One region of the Ferdinandcohnia salidurans genome, then DNA from elsewhere that is predicted to be linked to it. Evidence: riboswitches for the same ligand, from Rfam matches in the RefSeq annotation. Region 1 holds a riboswitch; the other holds the start of a gene.
What was found. A riboswitch is a leader RNA that binds a small molecule or an ion and turns the genes downstream of it on or off. The one in region 1 is predicted to bind S-adenosylmethionine.

Region 2: linked by a shared signal. The riboswitch ahead of ACFSFW_RS17560 (aliphatic sulfonate ABC transporter substrate-binding protein) and the one ahead of ACFSFW_RS15725 (sodium:solute symporter family protein) in region 1 are both predicted to bind S-adenosylmethionine.

What each region holds. Positions count from the first base shown of each region.
Region 1 is NZ_JBHUEK010000025.1:267,776-271,222, forward strand. It holds gene ACFSFW_RS15720 (OsmC family protein) at 90-545, opposite strand; gene ACFSFW_RS15725 (sodium:solute symporter family protein) at 557-2,167, opposite strand; SAM riboswitch class I at 2,313-2,425, opposite strand; gene ACFSFW_RS15730 (sulfite exporter TauE/SafE family protein) at 2,826-3,447, opposite strand, start outside.
Region 2 is NZ_JBHUEK010000025.1:667,433-670,879, reverse strand. It holds gene ACFSFW_RS17575 (aldo/keto reductase) at 1-704, opposite strand, end outside; gene ACFSFW_RS17570 (hypothetical protein) at 813-971, shown strand; gene ACFSFW_RS17565 (DoxX family membrane protein) at 1,020-1,523, opposite strand; SAM riboswitch class I at 1,874-1,983, shown strand; gene ACFSFW_RS17560 (aliphatic sulfonate ABC transporter substrate-binding protein) at 2,099-3,094, shown strand; gene ACFSFW_RS17555 (ABC transporter permease) at 3,146-3,447, shown strand, end outside.

The DNA of each region.
Region 1 (3,447 bases):
CGGTTCTCCTGTTCTCCTAAAATATAGGAAAACTGCGGAACCGTCCCCGTGTTTTATTTTAATCCTGTAAAACTTTACCTTAGCGGGGGTCAGGCCCCAATTGACCAGTTTAAGTTGATTTCAACTCCTGCGTTTTTGAGAAGGTTGTATAAAGGGCAACGCTTAATGACAAGTTCTTTTACAGCTTCTAGTTTTTCGGTGGTTTGTGTTGTTTCGAATTTAATTTCGTTGACGACAGTTTGGTAGTAGGGTGAAACATCAGCGGTTCCGAATAGACCACGTCTGTCCACGATAGCAAAACTATTGATGTGAATATCTTGGTACTGGAAATCTAATTCCTTTGCGACCAAATCAATCACAACTAGCAAACAGCCGTTAAACGAACCCAAAACATATTCAAGAGGAGTAGGGGCTTCATTATCTCCTCCGATTTTTGATGGTTCATCCACTAAAAACTGAAACCCACGTACAAAATGTTCGGTTTGAACATTCTTCTTCCACTTTGTTTGCACCTCAATTTTTCGTAAATCAGATGTAACTGTCATATTAGTTCCTCCTAAATAATTTTTCTTTGAACCGTCTTTACTGGTGTTTTTTCCTTAATAAAACTCATGCAAGTTACAAATATACCCGAAGTAATGAGCATATAGACAAGTCCTGTTAGCCCATTTTGATGAAGGAATGAAAAAGCAATCGGAAGAATCGAGAGTAATAGTAGTGAAGCTAAAAACGTATAAAGCCCAACACTATTAAAGGAAACTTTCCATTCCCACTTTCCAACATTGTCAATCAAGCTCGCAACAATAATCGTGATGATGTTAAAAATCATTCCAATCCAAACCGGATGAATATTTAGATAAAATTCATTCACCGACCAATCACTTAGGTGGTACCAGAGTAAACCTGAAAATGATCCGGTAAACAGAGAAATAAGGGCTGCCTTTCTTGTTACAACCGGCCAAAACAGGGCAGCGACAACTGGTGCGAAGGTTGCTGAATTTCGTGTCACCCAAGCTAAAACATTCCACCATGCAGATTGTTCGGAACGTAATAGGGTAAATCCGACCATAAGGATGGTTAAAAATACAAGTGACCATTTCGTATATTTGATGAGCTGTGCCTCAGTAGCCTTCTGATTCAAAGCACTTCCGACATCACGCCCTAGACTTGTGGCACCAGAGAATTGGCAAGGAGCACCCCAGCTTAATGCAGCCGCCCAAAATCCTAAGAAAAACAACCCGACGAGCGGTGCTGGCAAAGTATCCATTAGGTAAAGTGGAACCGCAACAAGACCTCTTGTTTCATTTGGGACCACCTGAGCCGCCGCAAGCCCAAATACTACAGCTCCAATAATTAGAGGAATCCCAAGTAAAGCTGCATAAAGTAATCCATTTCGACCTTGCCTTGGTGTTTTACAGGATAACGCCATTTGAAAAGCAGCCTGAGCGAGTATGACATTAAATAAAAAGGTTCCAAACCAAGCAAGTATCGTTTGAATGCCAGCATTTCCTGGCGAGGCCAGTTGTGGCTTTTCTTCAAATAATGTTTTCAATCCATCAATTCCAGGGTTCAGGAAAAATGCATAGGTCCCTATTGCTAACATAATGAAAAAGACAATGACATTACTTAACTGGGTGATACCAATTGACCACATTCCACCAAATTGCAAATAGATTAAGAGGAGCAATGCGGTTAATGCAACCGACCAAATTAGAGAGATTCCAGTGAAAACGGATAGAGCCGAAGCAAAGGCAAGGGCAGTGGCGACGGACCACATCGGAAATGTAAATGCTGTAATCGCACCTGCAACTCCTCGTACTTTCTCACCGTACCGATCTCCTAATAATCCGGAAATCGTGACCAACGCTTTTTTACGAAAAGGAGCAATCAGAACTAGCGCGATTATTAAAACATGGATGGTTTCCGCTACTCCATACCAGATGGCTGATATACCAGTTAGATAGCTAAGCTCCAATATCGCGATATAGGAGGAACCAGAAAACAAACCAGTAATACAAACGGTAACCAATAATGTATTAAACCCTCGACCCCCAACAAAAAAACCGTTCCCATCAACAGCCCTACGCTTTACAATTTGACTAACAAAGATAAGATAAAACGTATAAATCAATGCAAAACCAATAAACCAATATCCAACACTTGTCATTTTAATGCCTCCTATTTAATGCGAATTTGATAATATAACTAAACCAATAAATTTAGTCGGTTTAACCCAAATCAATTTTCCATTAAAGGAGGTGGAGGTATTAAAACAAAAACCTCTCCCAAAAGGAAGAGGTTTTTTACTCTCTTCCTCATCTATCAGACTTTTGTCTGTTGGAATTAGCACCTTGTTATTCTCATAAAAATAACAGGTTGCCGCAGGATCGCAGGACCAATTTCCTCCCCTGACTCTTGATAAGGATTATTCCGTATTATATTAAATATTAATTTACAGCCTGAGTTTCGAAAAGTCAATATTTTTTTAATTTTATAAAATAAATTTCTTAATAGAAATATTTATTTTCCAAAGAAAACATAGAAGAAAACATAGGGACGGTTCTCCTGTTCTCCTAAAAAATAGGGAAACGACGGAACCGTCCCCTTGTTTCACATATCTGTTAGATGGTATTGATTTCTTCTTAATCATTCGATAAATTACAAATCCAATTACAGAGATAACGAATAAAGTATAGAAATAAGCCATTTAACCACCCCTTAAATTACTTAACGTAAATTCATTAATTTATCCCTCACTTTTCCCACGTCAAGTTTTACTATCTTTCTTAAACAAACCTGCACCGTTTTGTTTAAGAATGACTATTTTATGAATTTAAAGTTTCTATAAGAAGATAAATACCTGCAAAACTTAAAAGGATATATGTAAATATTCTAAAAATCAGTTGATTAAGCCATTTGAAAATAATTTGACCTAAAAACAAACCAAAAAATACGATTGGAATTGCATAAAGACTTGATTCCCATATTAATTTATTAGTACCGGTAAAGATTATTTGAGTTATTAGACTGATAAAATATATAAACAAATAAAAAGCTAAAGTAGTTGCTCTTAGCTTCCCTTTTTCAGTATCAGTTCCTGTAAAATAAAGTAATAACGGAGGTCCTGGCATACCAATACTTGTTGTTAAGAGACCCGATAACCCACCAACTACGAAATCTCTAATAGGAGTTGGCTTTACCCTAAAGTTAAATATTAATAGCAGTGTTAATACTATGAGTAATACACTAACTACCATTTTAAAAGCGTTAATGTTAATGGAAATAAAGATAAATATTCCAAAAGGAACCCCCACTATACTTCCGATAATAAACCTCTTTATAACGGTAAAATCAATGTCTGCCCTTATTTTCCATATTAATGAAACTGAAATTAATAAAGATAAAATTATGTTTATTTGTATGGCTTCATGCGGAAAAAATAACATT
Region 2 (3,447 bases), 400 kb from region 1:
AATTCTGGACATTTTTCATTGCCGAGAAAAGGTCCTTCAAAATAACCATATTGAAAAGGTGACCATGGTTGAATGGTAATGTCATTCAATCGGCAAAAATCAAGGACATCTCCATCACGGTTAATGGATTGATCAATTTGCATATTAGCTGTAACGCCACTTGCAATCATGTGGGCATTTGGGATGCTTAATTGCAGCTGATTTGCGACAATTGGTTGCTTTACATATTTTTTTAATAACTGTATTTGCATCGGCTTTTGATTAGATACCCCAAAATGACGAACCTTCCCTGAGGATTCCAACACATCGAATGCTTCTGCAACCTCTTCAGGCTCAACGAGGGCATCCGGACGATGTAAAAGGAGAACATCAAGATAGTCCGTTTTAAGTCGTTTTAAGATTCCGTCAACGGAATTAAGGATATGTTCTTTTGAAAAATCAAACATACCTTTTCGAATGCCACATTTTGATTGAAGAATAATTTTCTCCCTTACATCATCGTTCATATGTATTGCATCTGCAAAGATTTCTTCACAAGTACCACTACCGTAAATATCGGCATGGTCAAAAAAGTTCGCTCCGTTTTCTAATGCCGTTTGCACAAACGCTTCTGCCTCAGGCTTCTCTAATGAGTTGATTCTCATACACCCTACTGCCACAACTGGAACCTCTAGTGAACTGGTGCCTAGTTTTATTTTTCGCATTGTGTTAAACCTCCAAGTTTTAATATAGGACTGTTATTACTGTTGCCCATTTCTAGTCTACATATTTCGATATGGATTGGAAAGTATAGAAAAAAGGGAGGTTTTGTGATGAATCGAATAAAACGTTTATTCATGCTGTTATTATTAGCATTTCCGATGTTTTTCTTAATGGGTTGTGGAGATGACGAAAGACCTGAGGAAGGCGAGGACATTGAAGAGATCGAAGAGGAAGATGAGATCGGTGACGGCGAGATCGATGATGAGTAGAAGGTAAAAAGGAGCTCCCCCAAAACTTGGGAGGAACTCCTTTTTTAGTTATGCAGTTGTTGTTGCTGTTTTAGTATCTTTTTTCGCGTTGATTCGTTTTGTTAGGAATGGAACTGCGAATCTATCTACACCATAGTAGTATGTTGCAGCGCCTGCGAATAAGAGAACTACTGCTAATGTGTAAAGTACTGGGTTTGTGCTAACTGTTCCAGCAAGTAAGAAGTTCAGGTTCATGAATGCACCTGCGATTAATGCTGGGATTGTTGCAGCACCAAAGATTAATCCAAGTCCAACTAGAACTTCGCCCCATGGAATGAGTACGTTAATGATTTCAACGTTTGGAAGGGCAAAGCCTTCTAGGAATGTTGCGTACCAACCTGCTACTGCTGGGTGTTCGCCACCAGCCTTTGCAAGTGCTCCTTGTAGGAATCCGCCTGCGTCAAATCCTCCAGTTAATTTATGAAAACCAGCTTCTAGCCATTGAATACCTAACCATACACGTAATACTGTCCAAATAATTGCCATTTTAGGTCCTTTTAAGAATGTTCTCATCTTAATCTCCCCTTTTATTTTATATTGTGAAATTATTCACAAGATGTTTTAAAAAAAATATGATTGCTTTAGCTGCCAGCTTTTGTAGTTAGTTTGTGAAGTTTTTCACTAACTTTCTACACTCTTAATATACAGCGGATTTTCAATTAAAGCAATAGGCTTCACAAATATGACACAATTGTTTTTTGGTTGTATTTTTAGGCCCAATTTTAAAGTGTTGTATAGGTGATTATATAATCACCGAAAATTTAAATAAGGGAAAATTTTTGAAAAAGTGTTTGACTTTGGGTATTTTACAATCTATAATCCATTTATAAAGTAAAACTAGAACGTATTAATTGAATAAAGGACTCTTATCCAGAGCGGTGGAGGGACATGGCCCTACGAAACCCGGCAACCTTCAAGATTATTCTTGAAAAGGTGCTAATTCCATCAGGTGAAAACACCTGAAAGATAAGAGGAGGAAAAATCCCTCTTCTTATAGAAGAGGGATTTTTTTATCGTCAGGGTATGAAAGTTAGTTTTTGTATTAGTACTATTCCTAGTTTGCCTATAAAAATACTGGAGGTATAAACATGAAAAAAATAAGCGTTTTCTTAACTGCTGTATTACTGTTGATCGGAATTGTAGGTTGTTCGAATAGCTCAAGCAAAGCTAGCCAAGGAAGTGAAAAACCTGAAAAAATCACATTAGATTATGCCTTTTATTCGCCTACAAGTCTTGTGTTAAAAGAGTTTGGGTGGGCTGAGGAAGCATTCAAAGAAGAGGGAATTAAGGTTGAATTTGTTTTAAGTCAAGGAAGTAATAAAGCATTAGAATTTTTAAATAGTGGAAGTGCGGACTTCGGTTCATCTGCAGGGGCAGCAGCTCTCATGGCTAAAGCAAAGGGAGCTCCAATTGAATCCGTGTATATTTACTCAAAGCCAGAGTGGACAGCATTAGTGGCAAATAAAGATTCAAAGATACAAAGTATAAGTGATTTAAAAGGGAAAAAGGTTGCGGCAACCATCGGGACAGATCCATATATTTTTCTATTACGTGCATTAAATGAGGAAGGGTTAAGTCCTTCAGATGTTGAAATCGTTAATCTACAGCATGGAGATGGAGCGGCAGCGTTATCTTCTGGTCAGGTAGATGCATGGTCAGGGTTAGATCCTCATATGGCAAGAGTTGAATTAGAAACGGATGCGAACCTTTTTTACCGCAATGCAGATTTTAATACGTATGGAACCTTAAATGTGCGTTCAGAGTTTGCGGAAAAATATCCTAAGTACGTTGAAAAAGTCATTGAGGTTTACGAAAAGGCCCGTAAATGGGTGTTAGAAAATCCTGAAGAAGCAGCGGAAATTTTAGCTAAGTCCGCAAATATTGATATTGAAGTTGCAAATAAACAATTAAATGAACGAAATGATTTTTCTAATCCCGTTCCTGGTGAAATACAAATTGAGGCATTAACAGAAGCGGGTAAGGTGCTTCAAGCACAGGACATCATCGGAAAAGATGTTGAATTGGATCAACTAGTTGAAGAATTAATTAATCCTACGTTTGCGGAAAACGTAATTAAACAATAGAGGTTAGTGCCTCTTTCGTAACGGCACTCCCTCGTGATAGGAGAGGTTAAAATGAGCACAAAAGGCGGAGCGTTGACTAGACAAATTAAGGTGAAGTCAAAGCGTGAGTTTGCGTTATCGGGAAGTGTAAAAGTAATCCTACTTGGGAGTATCATCCCAGCTATTTTACTGGTGGTTTGGCAATATTTAAGCCATATTGGTGTCCTTGAAGGGCATCTTATGCCAGCACCAACGGTTATCCTTGCGAAAATAATTGAATTTGCTGGAGATGGAAGTCTTTGGGGCCATATCGGCATTACTTTATATCGAATCTTTTTTGGTTTTCTAATCGGAGTTGTTGCTGCTGTTATCTT